One region of the Planococcus sp. TJ-301 genome, then DNA from elsewhere that is predicted to be linked to it. Evidence: riboswitches for the same ligand, from Rfam matches in the RefSeq annotation. Region 1 holds a riboswitch; each other region holds the start of a gene.

Region 1 (5,340 bases):
GTGCGTTATTGCTGCGCGTCGGCCTGTCAGAAAAAGAGAAAGCTTATCCGAGCAGCTTGTCCGGCGGCCAGAAACAGCGTGTGGCAATCGCCCGGGCGTTGGCGATGGAACCTGAATTGATGCTTTTTGATGAACCGACATCCGCACTTGATCCTGAAATGGTCAAAGAAGTGTTGGATGTTATGAAAGATTTGGCGAAATCCGGTATGACGATGGCTGTTGTGACGCATGAAATGGGCTTTGCACGGGAAGTCGCAGACCGCGTGCTGTTCCTGGATCACGGCGTCCTTGTCGAAGAAGGAGAGCCGCGGGAATTCTTTGCATCCCCGAAAACCGAACGAGCCCGGGATTTCCTGGAGAAAGTATTATGAAAGATGCCTCTTGGGGCATCTTTTTTTGTCGATTTGTTCATATCCATCCCCTATTTCCCGCCTCAGCTCCCCGCGCGGCCATGATATAATCAACGGTGAAGAAAAAAATTGAGGTGTCCCCCGAATGTTAAGGAAAATCATTGTTTTATTTGCCGTCGCATTTTTTATGGTGCTCATCATGTTCACCGGAATGATGTTCATGACCAATACAACAGAAATCTATTCACAAGATGATATAAAGTTGGAGATCGAAAAACCAGCTTTCTTTACGCTGGCAGAACCGGACGCAGACGGCAAGCGGAACATTACGCTATTCAGCTTGCCGCTCGGCAGCTATACGTTAACGGAGCGACAATTAGACAATGGCACCACAATTGTTTTCGAACATCTTGAAAACACAAGCTGGCTGCCGTTCGTCGTCTCTATGAATACAGCAGGCATCGGAGACGCAGACGTGCGTTCTTGGAACCCCGAACCCGGCATGCTCACAACAGATCCGGAATACGGCAACGACCCGACTACTAATCCATACGGCATCATTGCGATGGATTCTGCTGAAATCCTGCAAGGCAATATTTACGTTTCACGGAATCTGGCGCTTGGAAATGGCGATCCAGTCAACGAATTGCGCCATGAAATAACGGAATTGACAATCGAAGAAGGCAAACTTCTGAAAAACTTTTGGCTTCCGCCGAAGCATCAAGCTGACAGCTGGTTCTTGATGTCGCCGGAACCCTTTTTCAGCCTTCTGCAAGACGAGGAAGCTTGGCTTTCGCACACGGCTCAAAATCCACGCGAACGGTTGAACTGGCTGACACCGGAAGGGCCAATGGTGAAGATTCCCCTGACTGATGATCTACGCACAGAAATGGCTTATAGCGCATCTTCTAATACCGCTGGAGCAATAGCAGAGGAATGGCAAAAAGATTCTCCAGCTGTCTATTTCGAAAGCATCCTGTTGAATGCCGAAGCAACCGAACAGCAATAACCAAAACCCGCTCGAGCCACAAGCTCTGGCGGGTTTTGGTTTCAATAAAAAGCATTGAAACTTTATTAATGACGGAATAGTCAGTATAATAAAGCATATAGACGTCCGCCTTCCTTCACTGGCTTTAATCAAACATCAGCGGAAAGGAGGTCGTTCCAATGGCCAAAATCAGAATCGATCCGCAGGAAACACCGCGCGAAATCGAAGAAGATTATAATGCTGCCCAAAACATGATTGGCGAAGGCGCACCAGATTATGCCAACTCGAAAGATGACGATGCACCCCAGGAAATCAAAATTGAAGCGCAGCAAGCTAAACGGCTCCAATAGCTTCCGCTCCTTGCACCGCCAAATCCTGGCGGTGCTTTTTATTGCACAAAAAAATCCCCGCCAAAGCGATTGCTTTAGCAGAGACATGGTATTTATTCCATCATATCACCAAGAAGGCTGTAAGAACGCAGGCGGTCTTCAAGATGAAAAATCTGGGAATTGACAATGACTTCGTTCGCTCGGGTTTTATTGATAAAGTTCCGCAGCTTTTCGCGGACCACATCCGGTGTGCCGACAATCATCGATTCTGAAGCCAGTTTTTCTTTGAAAATGGCAATTTCACGGTCCGACCAAACCTTTTCGAGATCATCGATCGGCGGCTGGAAATGGGTCGGCATACCTCGCATCAGCGCAAACATCTGCTGCTGGCCGGATGTTGCAAGCCATTCCGCCCTCTCCTGTGTATCCGCTGCAATGACATTGACGCCGACCATGGCATACGGCTCTTTCAATGCGGCGGAAGGTTTAAAGTTCTGGTGGTAGAGCTGCAAAGCCTGAATCGTGTAGTCCGGCGCAAAATGGCTGGCAAATGAAAATGGCAAGCCTTTAATCGCCGCAAGCCTAGCACTGAAGCCGCTTGAACCAAGCAGCCAAAGCGGCACATCCAGACCGGTTCCAGGAAAAGCGCGGACGCTGCCTTTTGGATTTTCGGAAAAATAGTTTTGCAGTTCTTCTACTTGCTGTGGAAACTCATCCCCGCTGCTGTGCAACGTTCGGCGCAGCGCATAAGCTGTCGCCTGGTCGCTCCCGGGCGCGCGCCCTAAACCAAGGTCAATGCGGCCGGGGTACAGCGATTCAAGCGTACCGAATTGCTCTGCGATAACGAGCGGCGCATGGTTCGGCAGCATGACGCCTCCTGAACCTACACGGATCCGCTTTGTTTGCCCGGCAATGTGGCCGATTAAAACTGATGTCGCAGAACTGCCGATGCCCGGCATATTATGGTGCTCAGCAAGCCAAAGCCGGTTAAAACCTAATTTCTCTACATGCTGCGCCAATTCGACGCTGTTCTTGAATGATTGAGCCGCATCGCTGTCTGCGTTGACCGGCGCCAAGTCTAGCACAGCCAATGGTATGTTTTCGAATTTTTTACTAGTCATCATTCATCACTCCTCACTTTTACAAGTGTAGCGGTATTTTCTTTTTTCTACACGGTTCCTGCTCAGCACCCAGAAAAACCAGTCAATTGCTTTTCCCGATAATGTTTTTCAAGGCGCTCGGTTTTCTTGAACGCATCCCTTCTTACCTAGTCAAGATAGACTTTTCCGATGTCCATTCAAGATGAAACGACAGTTCGTTCAACTTTTTCGTAATTCAAATTAACCGGAAAGAAACAGAGCCATCTCAACTTTCTGATCTACAAATAATTTTTTAAAAATTTAAACTTTCCCTTGTAAAATTCGCCCTGCTGTATTAAAGTAAACTTTATCTAAAGGCGCTGTTTGATCGGTGGACCTTTACCCTGCACGCACATTAAAACTTCATATTTTATTTCTTATCTAGAGAGACGGAGGGATTTGGCCCTGTGAAGTCTCAGCAACCAGCCCTTATGGCTACGGTGCTAATTCCAATAAGCCTCGGCTTAGAAGATGAGAAGATTAGGTTCCCAAAACAGGGGCTTTCTTCTTTTTCAAGAAGCGAGCCCCTGTTTTTATTTTGAAAGGATGATTCCCATGGAAAAATTCGGCATTGAAACGCAACTAGTGCAATTAGGCAATAAAACCGATAAAACGACAGGGGCGGTCAGCACCCCAATTTATTTGTCGACCGCTTATGAACATGAGGGGCTTGGCAGGTCGACAGGCTATGATTACACGCGCACCAAAAACCCGACTCGCTCCGTACTGGAAGAAGGCATCGCCGCTCTTGAAGGCGCGGATGCTGGATTTGCCTGTAGTTCCGGAATGGCGGCAATTCAACTGGTGCTGTCGCTGTTCAGGCCTGATGACGAGCTATTGGTACCGGAAGATATTTACGGAGGCACTTACCGGCTGCTCCAGCATTATTCGGAGATTTACAATATCCGCACCGTTTACGCAGATTTCAATGATGTCAGCCACACTGAAAGCTTGATCACAGATAAAACGAAAGCGTTATTCATCGAGACGCCAACCAATCCATTGATGCAGGAAATCGACCTGGCCGCCTACGGAAAACTGGCGAAAAAACATGGTTTGCTGCTCATTGCCGACAACACCTTTTTAACGCCTTACCTTCAACAGCCTATAACATTAGGCGCAGACATCGTCGTGCACAGCGCGACAAAGTATATCGGCGGCCATAATGACGTGCTCGGCGGCTTGGTTGCTGCTAAAGGCCAGGCGCTTTGCGAGAAACTGGGCGTGCTTCACAATTCAGCTGGCGCAGTGTTATCGCCGTTCGATTCCTGGTTGTTGATCCGCGGCTTGAAGACGCTGCCGCTTCGCATGAAACAGCACGAAAAAAATGCGTGCGAAGCTGCTGAGTTTCTGGCACATCACCCTGCGGTCACAGATGTCCTTTATCCCGGAAAAGGAGGCATGTTGTCATTCCGCTTGCAAGACGCATCATTGGTCGGTCCGTTTCTGGAAAATTTGGAACTGATCACGTTCGCTGAAAGCCTGGGCGGCGTGGAAAGTTTCATCACCTATCCCGCCACCCAGACGCACGCCGATATCCCTTATGAAGAGCGGACGCGCCGCGGAATTTGCGATTGCCTGCTCCGCTTTTCCGTCGGCATCGAAGACATTGAAGACCTGACAGCCGATCTTACCCAAGCATTCGCAAAACTGGACAAGGAGGTCCTTCGCCTATGACACATTTGGAAACTCAATTCATCCACGCAGCCGGAGTCGACAAAGAAACCGGGGCGGTCAATGTCCCGATTCACTTGTCTTCCACATACCATCAGGCCAGCTTTGACGAATTCGGACCGTTCGATTACAGCCGCTCCGGCAATCCCACACGTTTAAAGCTGGAAGAAACCATTGCCAAACTCGAAGGCGGCACACGCGGATTCGCTTTCGCTTCCGGCATGGCTGCCATTTCTTCCGCGTTCATGCTGCTGTCGGCTGGCGACCACGTCCTTGTATCGGAAGATGTCTACGGGGGCACTTACCGCTTTGTCACGGAAGTGCTTACCAAATTCGGAATTTCCTATAGCTTTGTCGACATGACCGACCTCAGCGAAATGGCCGCAACTATCCAGTCCAATACGAAAGTCGTTTATATAGAAACACCATCCAATCCGGTCATGAATATCACTGACATCGAAATAGCCGCCAAGCTCGCAAAAGCCAATGGCTGCTTAACATTTGTCGACAATACATTCATGACGCCTTTGTACCAGAACCCGCTTGCTTTGGGCGCAGATGTCGTCTTGCACAGCGCGACGAAATTTCTATCCGGCCACAGCGATATCATCGCGGGGCTCGCAGTCGTCAAAGATCCGGAATTGGCGGATCGTCTCGGCTTTATTCAAAATACGTTCGGTTCGGTCTTGGGGGCTCATGATTCCTATACCTTGATCCAAGGCATCAAAACTCTGGGCGCACGGTTGAAGCAATCATCCGCTTCTGCCCGTGTCATTGCGCAATATTTGCATAGCCATCCCGCCGTGGAAGAAGTCTATTATCCGGGCTTCACATTCCATCCGGGCAATCCGATCCATGAG
Region 2 (5,340 bases), on a different contig from region 1:
AGTCGGATGCTTTCGATCGTTTCAACCGCGGAGCCGATGTATTGCTGATCGCCGGTGCCGACCGGAAACACGAGCGGATCAAAAATGATGTCTTCCGGCGCGAGCCCCCATTTGTTGACCAATAAATCATACGAGCGTTCGGCAATTTCAAGTTTGCGTTCACGCGTCACTGCCATACCCGGTTCATCAATCGTTCCGACAACAACCGCCGCACCGTATTTCTTCACAAGCGGCATGACCGCATCAAAGCGCTCTTCGCCGTCTTCGAGATTGATCGAGTTGATAATCGCTTTGCCTTGCGAAAACTTCAGCGCCGCTTCGATGACTTCTTCGTCCGTTGAATCGATGACAAGTGGCACTTTGACCTTCTTTACCACTTCGTGCATGAAGTTCGCCATGTCCTCGAGTTCATCGCGGTCCGGATTGGCGAGGCAGATGTCAACGACGTGGGCCCCGTTCTTCACCTGAGCGCGCGCGATTTCTGAAGCTTCCTCAAATTTCCCTTCAACGATCAGCCGTTTGAATTTTCGCGAACCGATAACGTTCGTGCGTTCCCCAATAAACAGCGGGCGCATCGAATCGTCGTATTGCAGCGGTTCGATTCCGGACAAAACATGTCCATGTCCGGTTTGGGCCGGCTTTCTCGGCGGCAAATCGGCCACCGCTTCACGCACGGCTTTGATGTGCGCAGGCGTCGTGCCGCAACAGCCGCCGACGACGTTGAGCCAGCCTTTTTCGGCAAAGCCCCGCAGCTTTTTCGACAGTGATTCCGGGGTTTCGTGGTAATGCCCTTCTTCGTCCGGCAGCCCTGCGTTCGGGTAACAGCTGACAAAGCCGTCGGACAGCTCAGACAAAGAGCGCAAATGGTCCGTCATGAATTCCGGGCCCGTTGCGCAATTCAAACCGACCGACAGCGGCTTGACGTGTTCAATGGAAATATAGAACGCTTCAATGCTTTGCCCGGCAAGCGTTGTGCCCATCGGCTCGATGGTGCCTGAAATCATGATCGGCAATTCTTTGCCCAGCTCTTCAAAAGCCCTTTTGATACCGATCGTCGCCGCTTTGACATTCAGCATGTCTTGGCTCGTTTCAAGCAAGATCAAGTCCGCGCCGCCTTCAACCAGCGCTTTCGCCTGTACATAAAAATCCTCGCGCAAGGCATCGAACGTGATGCCGCCTGTCACCGACAAAGTTTTCGTCGTCGGCCCGATAGCACCTGCGACAAAGCGAGGCCATTCAGGGGTGGAATAGTCAGCAGCCGCTTTCTTGGCAATCTCTACAGCACGGCGGTTGATGTCGGTTGCTTGGTCTCCAAGTCCATACTCGTCTAAGACCACTGGCGTACCGCCGAACGTGTTCGTACAAAGAATGTCCGCTCCCGCTTCCAGATAGGCTTTATGGACGCTTTCGATGACGTCCGGCCGCACGATGTTCAAGTATTCGTTGCAGCCGTCAAATTCCTCGCCGCCGAAATCTTCCGCTGATAAATCGGCGTTCTGGATCATCGTTCCCATGGCGCCATCGATGATCAAGATCCGTTTTTCAAGCTGCTGTTCAATAAGTGTTTTGGACATGGCTGCTTTCGCCTTCTTTCTTCAAATCTAGTTGCCTGATGTAATTGATCAATTCCACGGACATTTCGTAGCGGAAAAATGGCGTGATCAAGTAAATGCCATTGAATAGGCCAGCCGCAGTATCGATCAATTCCTTCGCTATCGCAATGCCTTCAGCCGTCGCCCGTTCCTTGTCGTCGCCGCATGCGCGCATCCGCTCAAGCGCATTTTCCGATAACTTGATGCCTGGCACTTCGTTGTGCAGGAATTCCGAACTGCGGATGCTTGTCAGCGGCATGATGCCAAGGAAAATCGGCGTGCTCAAATGCTTTGTTTCTTCGTATATTTCAATGATTTTCTCTTTTGTGAACACCGGTTGGGAAATGAAATAATCTGCGCCGCTGTCGATTTTCTGTTCCAGCCGCTTGACCGCCCGGCTGACGACGCGGACATTGGGATTGAATGCCGCCGCCACTGAGAAGTTCGCTTTTTTGCGCAGCGGCTTGCCGGAAAATGAAATGCCTTCGTTGAGCTTTTTGATCAGCTGAATCAATTCCAGGCTGGAAACGTCATAAACACTTGTCGCTCCCGGGAAATCACCGACTTTCGTCGGATCTCCCGTGACTGCCAGGATATCATGCATGCCAAGTGCGTCAAGCCCCATCAAATGCGATTGCAGGCCGATCAAATTGCGGTCGCGGCACGTGATGTGCGCAAGCGGCCGGATGTTTTCCTGCTGCTTCAAAATCGAGCCCATCGCCATATTGGAAATACGCGGCGAAGCGAGTGAATTATCGGCCATCGTAACCGCATCGACTCCCGCCGCATTCAACGCTTTCGAACCTTCGATGAATTTCGTGATGTCCAAATGGCGCGGCGTGTCGAGTTCGACAATGATCGTGCGCTCCGTCTTCGCTTTTTCGTGCAGCGGCTTGACGTCGAGCGCTTCCGCTTCACGAATGACGATCGGCTTTCTCGCCACCACTTGCTTTTCTGTCACCGGCACTAAATTGCGCATTCGCTTTTTCACTTCTTCGATATGCTTCGGCGTCGTGCCGCAACAGCCTCCGATGAGGCGCACCCCTTCTTCTCTCAACAACAATGCAGCCCGGCCAAAATAATCGGCTTCCGATTCATAGACAATGCGGCCGTCTTCCACGTCGAGCAAGCTGGCGTTCGGATAGGCCGACAGGAAGGCTTTTGCCGGCAGCGACACTTCTTCGAATGCTTGGATCGTATGGTGCGGGCCGAGGCGGCAATTGACGCCGACGATTTCCGCTCCGAGCGCTTCAAGCTGGTGCAGTGCTTCGTTCAGCGACATGCCGTTTTGCAGGATGCCCGGCTCGTGCATCGACACTTGCGCAATCAGCGGGGTATCCGTCATCTTTTTCAAATGCGTGACCGTCGCAGCAAGCTCTTCAAAATCGTAATACGTCTCGAGCAGCAAGCCGTCCGGATCGCCTGACAATAAATGCTGCGCCTGCTGGTCGACCATCGCAATGATTTCCTGCATCGTGGCATCACTTTTCCGCATGCCTCGAATGCCGCCGATTGTACCGAAGACGTATTGTCCGCCAGGCGACGCGGCGCGCTTCGCAATATCGATCGCAGCGAGGTTGATGTCTTTCACTTGCTCTTCAAGGCCGTAGCGCGCGAGCTTATGGGCATTCGCACCGTACGTATTTGTCTGGATGATATCGGCTCCCGCTTTGATGTAATCCTGGTGGATCTTGCTGACGATTTCCGGCCGCTGCAGGTTCAGCTCCTCGTTGCAATACTCGATGCCATAAGAATACAGCAGCGTCCCCATCGCACCGTCCCCTGTCAACACGCGCGTTTTCAATGCATCCAATAACTTCATGCCGCTCACCCTCCTGTATATAGAAAAAAGCCCTCCATGAAAAAGAAGGCTTTACGGTCGTTAAACTCGTTCCTTTTCATCTCCCAGGCCATTGCATGCCTGCTGGATTTAGCACCTGACCACGAATGGCTGGTTGCTGAAGCGTCACAGGGCCAGTCCCTCAACTTCTCTCGATAAGAATTCACTATGCAGTTTTTGTATTCTTAAAATCTTACCTGCATACGGGACGCTGGTCAAGAAAATTCGTCTAAAAACAGAGAACTTTCTGTTTATTAGCGTTAAACAAGGACCCTCCACACAAATGGAAGAATAAAAAACGCACCGCCGGCAATTAGCTTGCTGGCGGTGCGTTTATCGTTTCAGTTACTTCTTGAGCACCGGCTCAAGATGCTCTTTTAGTGCCGGACCCATAGTTTTGGAGTAGAGTGTCGTCAAATGATGCTTATCTCGGTAGACGAGCACGTTGCCAACTACCGGCGAACACAGATCATCAATACAGAAATATTCCGACATGTCCACAAATGTCACGTTGCCCGGAATGCCTTCCGTGTTTTCCCACGGTGCTACAGCGGCCAGCGCTTCGCTGCGCGGCACGGAGCAGTCTTCTACAGTCGAGGCATCAAGGCAAAGCGTCGGGTCGACTTTCATCCGTGGATTGTCGCGCACCGCAAAAATATCAGTTACACCTTCAAATTGCTTCCATTTGTCGATATAAACCTGCGGCACGGTTGCTTTGGAACTTACGTTCGCCGTTGTGAAAATCAAATCAGGCGGATCTTCCATGAGCCGCTGATGGAGTTGATCATTCCATGTCATGCATGCTTCCGTTAATAACCCATCGAAATCGCCGTTCGTGAAGCGGCATGCATCCTTGTTGTAGACATCGATACGCATATTCAGTTCTTCCGCGATTTCTTCAAGCGCCGGGAACCAGTGCCCTGAATGTGAACCGCCGACCAATGCAAGCACATGCTCCGGATTTTCCGTCACACCGTACGAGCATTCCTTCAATTTAGCGTTCTTGCTGCCGGAGGAAGTACAGTCCTGGTCATTATAAAAGGCCGGCAGCACTTCTTTCGCAGTCAGAAAATCCGGCTTGAGCTCGGCTTCAATCGCCGGCTGGATGTTTTCCGAAACAGCACGGGCGCCTGGATTGTCTTCGGTTACGACAGGAACGGCGACGCTGCTGCTTGCCTGGACAAAGACGCTCCACGACACGCCAACCAGAATGGCCGGCATCATCAGTGTGACGAGTACTTTCGTCAAACGTTTTTTCGATTGCTTGACCGGCATCTGCCGCACAGGTGCTTCGACGAGCCAAATCGTAACGATCGACAGCACGAACGTCACTGCCAAAATGCTGAGCCCGCCAAACAGCGAAACCGTCTCGGTGTTGAAAAAGGCATAATAGAAAACAAGCAATGGCCAATGCCAGAGGTAAAAGCCGTAGGAAATGCTGCCGAAGTATTGAAACGGCTTCGAACCGAGCAATTTCTGCACACCGAAGAGATTGCCGTTTTCACTCGCTATGATGACCAAGATCACCCCACCTGTCGGCAGCAGCGCTGCAAAGCCCGGGAACACAGTCGACACCGGAAGCAGCATCCCCGTAAACGCGATAATCGCAAGGCCCAACCATCCCATGATGAGGTGCGCACGATCCGGAAACTTCAAATACGGCAGCAGCAGCGCAAGCATCCCGCCGAGGCTGAATTCCCAGGCGCGTGCAAATGTATCGAAATACGCCCACGGCTGATTGACAGCGGTGATGTAAACCGAGTAGCTGAGCGAAGCGAAGAAAATAGCCGCCAGCACCCCAAGCAACGTTTTGCGCACCGGTGTCTTCAAAATTTTCGTCGCGAGAAGGTACACGAGCGTGATGACGATTGGCCACGTCACGTAAAACTGGCCTTGAATCGACAACGC
Region 3 (5,340 bases), on a different contig from region 1:
GAATATTTTCATTATTTTATCAAAATAAAAAAGCATCCTCTCGGATGCTTTTTGTCAATCTACAGGTACGACAGAGCCGCCCCATTCTTCCAAGATAAAGTCTTGGATTTCTTGTGATTTCAATACTTCGACCAATGCTTGGACATTTTCCTTGTCCTCATCGCCTTTGCGGACCGCAATGATGTTGACATATGGTGAGTCTGAATCTTCAAGAGCAATGGAATCTTCCATAGGGTTCAAGCCAGCATCGATTGCGTAGTTAGAGTTAATCAATACAGCGTCACCTTCGCCTTGCTCGTACATTTGCACTAAAATTGCTGCTTCGTAATCTGTTTCAAACTGCAAGTTTTTAGGGTTTTCCGAAATGTCGCTGACTTCTGCGGTCGTTTTCTCCACAGCTTCATCCAACTTAATCAAACCTTGCGCTTCAAGCATAGATAAAATGCGGCCGTGATCTGCAACTGAACTGCTCATTAGGATAGTAGCACCCTCTGGAAGTTCTTCCAAAGAATCGTATTCTTGAGAATAAACGCCGATTGGCTCGATGTGGATACCGCCGGCATTTTCAAACTCATAGCCGAACTCTTCTACTTGTGAAGCCAGATAAGGAACGTGCTGGAAGTAGTTAGCGTCAATTTCACCTGCTTCTAAGTCTTGGTTCGGTAAAATGTAGTCTTGGTATGATTCGATTTCAAGTTCGATGCCTTGTTCTTCAAGAATCGGTTTAGCTTGTTCAAGAATTTCAGCGTGCGGCACATTCGATGCACCGATTTTCAATGTTGATGACTCTTCGCCTGAGCCGCCTTCGTCTGCTCCGCATCCCGCTAATGCGAATGCTGTTAATAATGTTCCTGCTACAAATTTCTTCATGTTGTCAGTCTCCCTTTTTATGTGTTTTTTATGATTAGCGTTTGTCCGACTTTACAGTCAAACGGTCACCGATAAACTGGATGGCAAATACAATGATCAATATGAGGATCGTGGCCATAAGTGTGACGTCTTGACGGCTTCTTTGGAAACCATCAAGGAACGCCAGGGTGCCAAGGCCGCCGGCTCCGATGATGCCTGCCATTGCGGTATAACCGACAAGGGCAATGGCTGTCACCGTGATGCCGGAAATAAGTGCCGGTTTTGATTCTGGAAGCAGCACTTTGCGAATGATGGTCCACGTGCTTGCACCCATTGACCGGGCAGCTTCGATTACGCCTTTGTCAATTTCTTTCAGGGCGATCAATACCATGCGTGCATAAAATGGTGCAGCACCGATGATCAACGCCGGCAATGCGGCGTTCGGTCCGCGAATCGTTCCGATCATATACTTCGTGAATGGAATCAGTAAAATGATTAAGATGATGAACGGAATTGAACGGAAAATATTGACGAATGCACCGGTCAGCCAATTGACAATGCTGTTGGCCCATAATTGCTTCGGTGCTGTCAAAAATAGGACGATGCCGAGCACCAAACCGATGACAAACGTGAAGAATGTCGACATCGCGGTCATGTAAATGGTTTCGAGCGTAGCTTCCCACATATCATTCCAGTCGACGTTCGGGAATAATGACTCAATCATTTGCCATCACCTCCGTTTGGACGTCTTCTGCATTAAGGAAGGCGATCGCTTCATCAATTTCAGGCTGTGAGCCTTTTATTTGTAAGATCAATGTTCCATAAGCCCCTCTTTGCGTATGTGCGATATTCCCCTGCACAATGTTGATATCGACAGGGTATTTGCGAATCAGTTTCGTTAAGATCGGCTGCTCGGTTTGGTCTCCGACGAATACCAGTTTGATGAGGACACCCGACGGATACAGTTCGCGCAAATGCTTAATGGTTGCCTGGGAATCTTCGGTGTCTGTCACCTGAGCAACAAATCGTTTGGTGATGTTTTCTTTTGGCGCCTGGAAAACGTTCAGCACGTCGCCCAATTCGACGACGCGGCCGCCTTCCATGACGGCGACACGGTGGCAGATTTTGCGGATGACATGCATTTCATGGGTGATCAGCACAATCGTCAATCCTAAGCGTTTGTTGATATCCACCAATAAATCCAGGATCGAATCGGTCGTCTGCGGATCCAATGCAGAAGTGGCTTCATCGCATAGCAGCACTTCCGGGTTGTTCGCTAAAGCACGGGCAATGCCGACGCGCTGCTTTTGCCCTCCGGATAGCTGCGCAGGATACGCGTTCTCTCTTCCGGTAAGGCCGACAAGCTCCACAAGTTCCAAGACACGCTCAGCGCGTTTTTCTTTCGGCACTCCTGCAATTTCAAGCGGGAATTCGATATTCTCTTTGACGGTGCGCGACCACAGCAAATTGAAATGCTGGAAAATCATGCTGACTTTTTGGCGTGCTTTGCGCAAGTCCTTGCTGTTGATCGCTGTGATGTCCTGGCCGTTGATGACGACTGACCCCGACGTCGGCTTTTCCAATCCGTTCAATAAACGGATGAGCGTGCTCTTGCCCGCTCCACTATAGCCGATGATGCCGAAAATCTCGCCTGGTGCAATGTCCAGTTCCACTCCATCGACCGCTGTCAACGAGCCTTTGCCCGTATCGAACACTTTCGATAACTTTTTAAGTTCAATCATTCCATAAACACTCCTAATCCAAAAATAAAAACCCTTCTGCGCAGAAATGAGCAGAAGGGTAACTTAAAAAGTTGAACCGATCTCTCATTTCCCGAAGTTTCAGCTTCGCGTGACTTGGCACCATTTCATTTTCATGACGGTTGCCGGGCTTCATAGGGCACTTCCCTCCACCACTCTTAATAAGAGTAACGATATTTAATTAATTTCAGAAATTTAATTTACCATGCCTGGATTTATACGTCAACTGATTTTAACTTTCCATACAGATAAGGTACGGATTGGAACGCGTAAATCTTTTCTTTCAGCTGTCCATTTTGCGTGATGAGCAGGCATGGGACGCTTTCCACTTGATACAGCGAAGCGATTTCCTGCACATAGTTCAAGTTTGCTTTTCCCATTGGCAGATCCGGTACCAGTTCCTGCACGACCTCCAGCATTTTCGAAGCAATCTGGCAAGTTCCGCACATCGGCGCATACAGGTAGTAAGCAGCCACGTCGTTTGTATTTTTCTCTTTCAGCCATTCTTTATGTGTCCATTCATTCATGCGGTTTCATCCCTCAGCTATAAACTTATTGACTTGAACGTTTGCTGATATCAGTATATCCATCAGGATGCGGATAGGTGTAGCAGCTACTTCTTTGTAGCTCGGGTTGATATAGAAATGGCGGGCTTCCGGAAACTCGCGCTTCACCAGTTTGCGCAGCTTCTCGCCTGATTTGTCCGCGTCCACCAATATGATGATATCCATTTCTTCAAACGGCAGCAGCAATTCTTCAAGCCTTGTTGCACTTACTGTACCATTTGTACAAAGAATCGTCACGGGTTCTGCAATAAGCGGCGCTATCCTCACTTTATCGCTGATTCCTTCCACCACAATCACTTTTTCCATAAAGCAACACCTCGCTCGGAAAGTATGTCCAGAATTGTGTATAAAAAAAGCGCCACAAAGGCGCTTTGGAATTACTCGTTGATCATTTCTTTGTATTGCTCAGCTGTCATCAATTCGCCCAATTCAGCTTCGCTAGGGGATTCGATTACCACCATCCACGCATTTTCATAAGGGGATTCGTTAACAAATTCCGGGCTATCTTCAAGCTCACTGTTTACTTCCAGTACTTTTCCGCTGATTGGAGCGTAAAGTTCAGAAACAGTTTTAACAGACTCGACACTGCCGAAAGGCTGGTCTTTTTTCAGTTCGTCACCAACTTGCGGCAATTCGACAAAAACGATATCTCCAAGTTCAGCTTGTGCAAAATCAGTAATGCCGATCCGTGCTGTCGCGCCTTCTACCTTGACCCATTCATGCTCTTTTGAATAACGAAGTTCTAGTGGTGTACTCATCGAAAACCCTCCATATTATGTAGTTTACTCATATCTAAGTTTGACATAAACAAATCGGAAATACAAGAAATCAATTGCTCTATCTCCAGCTGGACTCAAAGTCCTGTTCTTTGAACCCGAGTGTCACTTTGCCGTAGCCGTAAGCCAGCGGACGTTTAATGAGCATGCCGTCAGAAGCCAGCAATTCCAACTGTTCTTCTTCGCTCATTTGGGGCAACTTGTCTTTCAAGCCAAGCTCGCGGTATTTCATGCCACTTGTGTTGAAAAACTTCTTCAAGTCGACTCCGCTCGCTCCATAAATTTCGCTGAGCTGCTCTTTTGAAGGCGGTGCTTCCGCAATATTGATCTCGTTGTATTCAATCCCTTGGTCGTCCAGCCATTTTTTCGCTTTTCGGCAAGTTGTGCATTTCGGATATGCGTAATAGGTAATCAAGAAAAATCCTCCTTTTTTTCCAAGCTTACCAAATCGCGGGCGCTGCGTCGATGTAAAATACTCCCTTCGCTTGTGCCTCCCGAATAACGCAAAAAGAGGATTAGGCCCCCTGCCCAATCCTCTTTTCGTTTTCAGGCTCACCGAATGAGCCTGTTGGTCCCTATTACACCACGTATTTTTCTGCTTCGACCAATTTGACTGCCGCTTCGCGTTTTTTCGCGATAACGTTGTATGGCGTCGAACGCGTTAATTTGCGCAATGCAGAAAGCATCATGCGCTGGTTGTCGCCTTCGATTGCTGCGATCAATGTTTCTTTCGCGTCTTTCTCGATCTTATCGAATGCTTCCTGGCAATAAATCTGCGTGTACAGCAATTTCTGCTGCGCTTTTACTTCGCCTGATGCCGCAATTGCTTTCTCTGTGCGGAGAACGACAGATTCCATCGCGAAGACATTGCTGACGATGTCGGCGATGTTCACGAGAACTTCCTGCTCCTGCTCCAATTTCGTGCCGTATGTCTGCGCCGCTAAGCCGATTGCCAACAAAGCGATTTTCTTCGCGTTTCGGACAAGATATTTTTCCTGCGCCAAAGCTTCTGTGCCCACTTCTTCTGGCATCATCATCAGCAATTCTTCTTGCAACTTCTGTGCGTGCTGAAGTAGCGGAAGCTCACCTTTCAATGCTTTGCGCAATAACGTACCCGGAACCAGCAAACGGTTGATTTCATTCGTTCCTTCAAAAATGCGGTTGATGCGGGAATCGCGGTAAATGCGCTCGATTTCGTATTCCTGCATAAAGCCGTACCCGCCGTGAAGCTGAACGCCTTCGTCAACGATGTAATCAAGCGTTTCTGTGCCGAAGAATTTATTCAACGAACATTCAACTGCAAATTCAGCGATTGAATCGGCCACCAATTTGCCGTCAGCCTGCTGCTCATCCGTGAAATCACTCATGCGGTCTTCGAACAAACCGACT
Region 4 (5,340 bases), 410 kb from region 1:
ATTCGATCGGGTTGCTGCCATAAGGCGATGCAAACGTATTGTCAATCAATAACGGAATATCATTGTCATGTGCAATGTTGGCCACTTTTTCGACATCGAAGACATTCAGGCTCGGATTGCCGATAATTTCGCCAAACAGTGCTTTTGTTTTATCGGTGATGGCTCCACGGAAATTTTCCGGATCCTTGCCGTCGACGAACTTAACCGTAATACCGTATCTCGGCAATGTATTTGCAAAGAGGCTGTAAGTACCGCCGTACAAGTTGCTGTCCGCGACGATCTCATCGCCCGCTTCTGCTACATTCAGAATGGAGAAAGCGATAGCCGCCATCCCAGATGCCAGCGCCACAGCTGCAGTGCCGCCTTCGAGAAGCGCCACTCGCTGTTCAAATACGTCCACCGTCGGATTCATAATGCGTGAATAGATATTGCCGGCTTCTTTCAAGCCGAATAAATTCTGGGCATGCTCCGTATTCTTAAACACATAAGAAGTCGTTTTATAAATTGGCACCCCTCTTGAGCCTGTTACGGGATCAGGCTGCTGTCCACCATGCAATAAAAGCGTTTCCGGTTTAAAATTTGTCATTTCGTATTCCTCCTAAGGTTTTATGGATGGAAACCAAGGTTGAGGAGGGAACAGAAAAAGCCCTCTTCGATTAAGAAGAGGGCCGTCAAATACGGGTATACCTCCTCTCATCTGCCAGATCCCGTCGTACCGGATCTGTAGGATTTAGCACCTTTCCAAGCTGCGCTTGTTGGTTGCTGGGCATCACAGGGCCTATTCCCTCCGCCTCTCTTGATAAGAGTATTCAGATTTAGTTTTCCATCTTGTTGTGAAGTATAAAAAGAAAGGCCAGCAATGTCAAGAATAAAATTCAAATAATTTCGAAACCTTCCAGCATCGGTTGCGTTAAAATGAAGGGAAGGAGGAGAATACAGATGTTATTTTGGACAATTTCCGCACTCATATCAGGTTATATTATTGGTTCTTTGCATGGCTCGCTCATCCCTCAGCTGTTGACGGGCGTCAACATCAATAAAGAAGGCCTTAAAAACTCCGGAGCGTCGAACGCCGCAATTGTGCTTGGCTGGAAATTCGGCGCACTCGTCGCCGCCTTCGACATTATTAAAGGATTTGCTGCAGTGGCCGGATTTCGGCTGCTGCTCGACGCATCGGCGCTTTCGGATGGAACAGTCTGGACCTTGCTGTTCACCGTTGGCGCGGGCGTCGTTTGTGGCCACAACTTTCCCGTCTATATGAAGTTCAACGGCGGCAAAGGAACAGCACCGCTTATTGGCGTCATGCTGGCACTGGATTGGAAATTTGGAATTGCCGCCCTCCTATTATTGGTTGCCGTTTCACTCGCCACCGACTATCTCATCGCTGGCGTGCTGGTCCTTTACCTCATGCTTTTAGCTATCGCGATTTTTCCAGCTGAAGGATTTTGGCCACCAGCCTTTGCAATTCTGCTGTTTGCAATGGCGATCTGGAAGCATCTTGAAAATATTGCGCGCGTTCGGGAAGGCACCGAAAAAAAGGTTTCTGAAGTGCTGCGCAAAAAATCCGCCGGTTCTGCTTAACATAGGCTGGCAGAAATAAGTCCAAAAAATTTTTTGGAGTTTTAGTTGACTTTTACAACAGTCCCCTTTAAAGTAAGCATTACAAATCGAATACGTACATCACTTTCTTATCCAGAGAAACCGAGGGACAGGCCCTATGACGTTTCGGCAGCGGATTCGCTTCATGCGAAAACTGTGCTAATTCCTGCAAATGCATCCGTGCATTTGGAAGATGAGAACGAGATGGTTTCATGCCGAAGCCCTCTTTTTTTCTTATGGATTAAGAAAAAAAGAGGGCTTTTTATCGTTCACTTTTGGAAAGATTGATCTGTACCGAAGAGATTTGCATAGATACACTCAGCTTGAGGAGGCGCTTTTACATGATTCAATTCGAGGAGGTCACAAAAACCTACCAATCCGGAAAACAGGAAATCCACGCTTTGAATGGCATTGATTTGACGATTGAGACCGGAGAAATATACGGAGTCATCGGCTTCAGCGGCGCTGGGAAAAGTTCACTGATCCGCACAGTCAATCTATTGGAACGCCCGACTACCGGGCGAGTGCTGATTCACGGAAAAGATATCCTGGCCTTGTCAGGCAGTGAAATCCGTAAAACGCGAAAAGACATCGGTATGATTTTCCAGCATTTCAATCTGCTGAATTCCAAAACGGTCTACCATAACGTCGCTATGCCACTGCTGCTGGCCAACACACCGAAGGATAAAATTAAGGAACAAGTCAAAAACTTGCTGGAGTTCGTCGGCTTGGCTGACCAAGCGGAGAAGTATCCGGATCAATTATCGGGTGGCCAGAAACAGCGCATCGGAATCGCCCGGGCGCTTGCCACTAATCCTTCCGTGCTGTTATGCGACGAAGCGACTTCCGCTCTGGACCCGCAGACCACGCAATCTATTCTTGAACTGCTGCGCCGCATCAACCAGGAATACAACATCACGATTTTGCTCATCACACATGAAATGGGCGTCATCCGTGAAATCTGCGACAAAGTCGCAGTCCTGGAAGCCGGCAAAATCATCGAAAAAGGAACAGTATTTGATGTCTTCACCAATCCGCAGCAACCGACCACCCAGCGCTTCGTGCGCTCGGTCATGAACGATGAGCTGCCGCCGTCGTTACTGGCACAGCTGGCGGATCCGGCACGAAGCCATTCCATTTACCGCGTTCAATTCACCGGCTCGTCAGTCGGACAGCCGCTGATGTCCCGCATTTCACGTGATTTCAATTTAGATTTGAATGTTTTATTCGGCAACATTACTGAATTGCAAGGCGAGCCGTATGGCAATCTGATTGTTGAATTTACCGGCCCTGCTGCAGAGATACAAAAAGCGCTCGCGACAATCCGCAGCGGCAGCGTCAAGGTTGAGGAGGTGAAGCATTATGCTAATTGATAACGAACAAATTTTGGAAGCACTGTGGGAGACCGTTTATATGACCAGTGCATCATTCTTCTTCTCCCTGTTAATCGGCTTCCCGCTCGGCATATTGCTAGTCGTCACCCGTAAAGACCATTTGCTGGCCAATGAACCCGTATCAAAAGTACTGAACATCGTCATCAATATTTTCCGTTCTGTGCCGTTCATCATCTTAATGGTCGCCATCATCCCGCTAACGAGGCTGATTGTCGGCACGTCGATCGGTACGGCGGCAGCGATTGTCCCGCTGGTCTTTTACGCCGGCCCATATATCGCCCGTTTGATTGAGAACTCGCTGCTCGAAGTTGATAAAGGCGTCATTGAAGCCGCGCAAGCCATGGGTGCCTCTCCTGCCCAGATTATTTTCCGCTTTTTGATACCGGAAGCATTGAGTTCACTGGTGCTCGCCCTGACAATTGCTATTGTCGGCTTGATCGGCGCTTCTGCCATGGCAGGCGCCATCGGAGGCGGCGGACTCGGAGATCTCGCCATCACTTACGGCTACCAGCGTTTCGACACAATGGTCATGGTCATCACAGTAGCGATTCTAGTCGTCCTGGTGCAAGGCGTCCAATCCGCTGGCAACCTATTATCCAAGCAAGTCAGAAGAAGATAAAAACGAACGACAACTTAAACCATTATTGGAGGAAACCCACATGAAAAAAATTACAGCTTTTTTATTGATAACGATACTCGCATTGCTGCTGGCAGCTTGCGGCAACGACGAAGAAGGCGCTGACGGCAACAGAAAAGTCACACTAGGCATCAGCGGCTCTGACACGACGATTTGGGACCACATTGCTGAAAAAGCCGAAGCAGAAGGAATCGAACTTGAAATCGTCACGTTCTCTGATTACGTTGCACCGAACATTGCCTTAGCAGAAGGTGAACTTGATTTGAACGCATTCCAAACGATTTCTTATTTCGATGAATTTGTCGCAGAACATAAACTGGATATCGTTCCGATCGGCTCGACTGTCATTGCGCCAATGGGCCTTTACTCTGAAAAACACAAGTCGATCGAAGAACTGCCTGAAGGTTCACAAATCGCCGTACCGAACGAAGCGACGAACATGGGCCGCGCCTTGCTGCTCCTTGAAGAAGCAGGCTTGATCGAACTTGCGGATGATGCCGGTTTGACAGGAACAGCTGATGACATTACGGATAACCCGAAAAAACTTGAAATTGTACCGATGATTTCTGGCCAAACACCACGTGCAATGGGTGACGTTGCCGCTTCAATCATCAATAACGGCATTGCAGTAGATGCCGGCTTGAACCCTACTGAAGACCCGATTGCCCGTGAAAGTGAAACAGCAACACCATACATCAACTTGATTGCAGCGAGTGAAGAAAATGCAGAAGATCCGGACTTCCTGAAAATCGTTGAGCTTTACCAACAGGAAGACACGAAAGAATTCATCATCGAGCATACAAAAGGGGCTCAAATCCCGACATTCGTTTCTGTTGAAGAACTTGTCGATTATAAATAATTCTTGAGGAGGAATTCCAATGACCATTGCCAAAGAAACCGTCCAGGCTATTTCCCAGTCGATCGACTCCAAGCAGGCGGCGTACATCGGAGCCAGCCAAGCGATACATGCCAAACCTGAAATCGGAAACGAAGAGTTTTTCGCCAGCAAGACCTTAGTGGCCTTGCTTGAAAACGCCGGCTTCACCGTCGAAACTGGCGTTGCCGGCCACGAAACCGCCTTTTATGCGAGCTTCGGCGGTGATGTTCCCGGCCCAGCCATCGCTTTTCTTGCGGAGTACGATGCATTGCCCGGCCTTGGCCATGCGTGCGGCCATAATATTATCGGCACGACAAGCGTTGCCGCTGCAATTGCCTTGTCCGAGACACTCGCTTGGACTGGCGGCCGTATCGTAGTGCTTGGCACACCAGCTGAAGAAGGCGGACCCCACGGCAGCGCAAAAGGCAGCTTCGTGAAACACGGGCTGCTCGAAGGCATCGATGCCGCGCTGATGATCCATCCTTCGGGCAAAACGGCGCTGACCGGCAACTCGCTGGCAGTGGACCCATTGGAATTCCATTTCTATGGCAAACCGGCACACGCTGCCGGTTCTCCTGAAAAAGGCATTAACGCACTTGATGCCGTGCTGCAGCTTTTCAACAGCATCAACGCGTTGCGCCAGCAATTGCCGTCCGACGCACGCGTCCACGGTATCATTACTCACGGCGGCGATGCACCGAACATCATTCCGGAATACGCTGCTGCTCGATTTTACATTCGAGGCGATTCATGGAAAAAAACTGCGGATACCGCGGAGAAAATCCGCGCAATCGCTGAAGGCGCCGCACTTGCTACAGGAGCCAGTGTGAAAA

The links. Region 1 has a riboswitch for S-adenosylmethionine ahead of AC4EHJ_RS06350 (methionine biosynthesis PLP-dependent protein). Riboswitches for the same ligand answer to the same signal wherever they lie in the genome.
Region 2: another riboswitch for S-adenosylmethionine. It lies ahead of AC4EHJ_RS11135 (bifunctional homocysteine S-methyltransferase/methylenetetrahydrofolate reductase); the one in region 1 lies ahead of AC4EHJ_RS06350 (methionine biosynthesis PLP-dependent protein).
Region 3: another riboswitch for S-adenosylmethionine. It lies ahead of AC4EHJ_RS15515 (methionine ABC transporter ATP-binding protein); the one in region 1 lies ahead of AC4EHJ_RS06350 (methionine biosynthesis PLP-dependent protein).
Region 4: another riboswitch for S-adenosylmethionine. It lies ahead of AC4EHJ_RS08160 (methionine ABC transporter ATP-binding protein); the one in region 1 lies ahead of AC4EHJ_RS06350 (methionine biosynthesis PLP-dependent protein).

What each region holds. Positions count from the first base shown of each region.
Region 1 covers NZ_JBZDOH010000001.1:1,244,063-1,249,402, forward strand. Annotated here, with positions in the region: gene AC4EHJ_RS06330 (amino acid ABC transporter ATP-binding protein) at 1-371, shown strand, start outside; gene AC4EHJ_RS06335 (hypothetical protein) at 496-1,359, shown strand; gene AC4EHJ_RS06340 (hypothetical protein) at 1,518-1,688, shown strand; gene AC4EHJ_RS06345 (LLM class flavin-dependent oxidoreductase) at 1,781-2,788, opposite strand; SAM riboswitch class I at 3,181-3,284, shown strand; gene AC4EHJ_RS06350 (methionine biosynthesis PLP-dependent protein) at 3,362-4,483, shown strand; gene metC (cystathionine beta-lyase) at 4,480-5,340, shown strand, end outside.
Region 2 covers NZ_JBZDOH010000002.1:34,112-39,451, reverse strand. Annotated here, with positions in the region: gene metH (methionine synthase) at 1-1,574, opposite strand, end outside; gene AC4EHJ_RS11135 (bifunctional homocysteine S-methyltransferase/methylenetetrahydrofolate reductase) at 1,555-3,414, opposite strand; SAM riboswitch class I at 3,488-3,594, opposite strand; gene AC4EHJ_RS11130 (acyltransferase family protein) at 3,778-5,340, opposite strand, start outside.
Region 3 covers NZ_JBZDOH010000004.1:149,451-154,790, reverse strand. Annotated here, with positions in the region: gene AC4EHJ_RS15525 (MetQ/NlpA family ABC transporter substrate-binding protein) at 55-870, opposite strand; gene AC4EHJ_RS15520 (methionine ABC transporter permease) at 905-1,573, opposite strand; gene AC4EHJ_RS15515 (methionine ABC transporter ATP-binding protein) at 1,566-2,591, opposite strand; SAM riboswitch class I at 2,673-2,777, opposite strand; gene AC4EHJ_RS15510 (thioredoxin family protein) at 2,825-3,136, opposite strand; gene AC4EHJ_RS15505 (toprim domain-containing protein) at 3,143-3,481, opposite strand; gene gcvH (glycine cleavage system protein GcvH) at 3,553-3,933, opposite strand; gene AC4EHJ_RS15495 (arsenate reductase family protein) at 4,013-4,366, opposite strand; gene AC4EHJ_RS15490 (acyl-CoA dehydrogenase FadE) at 4,530-5,340, opposite strand, start outside.
Region 4 covers NZ_JBZDOH010000001.1:1,657,331-1,662,670, forward strand. Annotated here, with positions in the region: gene AC4EHJ_RS08150 (O-acetylhomoserine aminocarboxypropyltransferase/cysteine synthase family protein) at 1-586, opposite strand, end outside; SAM riboswitch class I at 691-806, opposite strand; gene AC4EHJ_RS08155 (glycerol-3-phosphate acyltransferase) at 940-1,581, shown strand; SAM riboswitch class I at 1,686-1,799, shown strand; gene AC4EHJ_RS08160 (methionine ABC transporter ATP-binding protein) at 1,941-2,972, shown strand; gene AC4EHJ_RS08165 (methionine ABC transporter permease) at 2,962-3,612, shown strand; gene AC4EHJ_RS08170 (MetQ/NlpA family ABC transporter substrate-binding protein) at 3,653-4,489, shown strand; gene AC4EHJ_RS08175 (M20 family metallopeptidase) at 4,509-5,340, shown strand, end outside.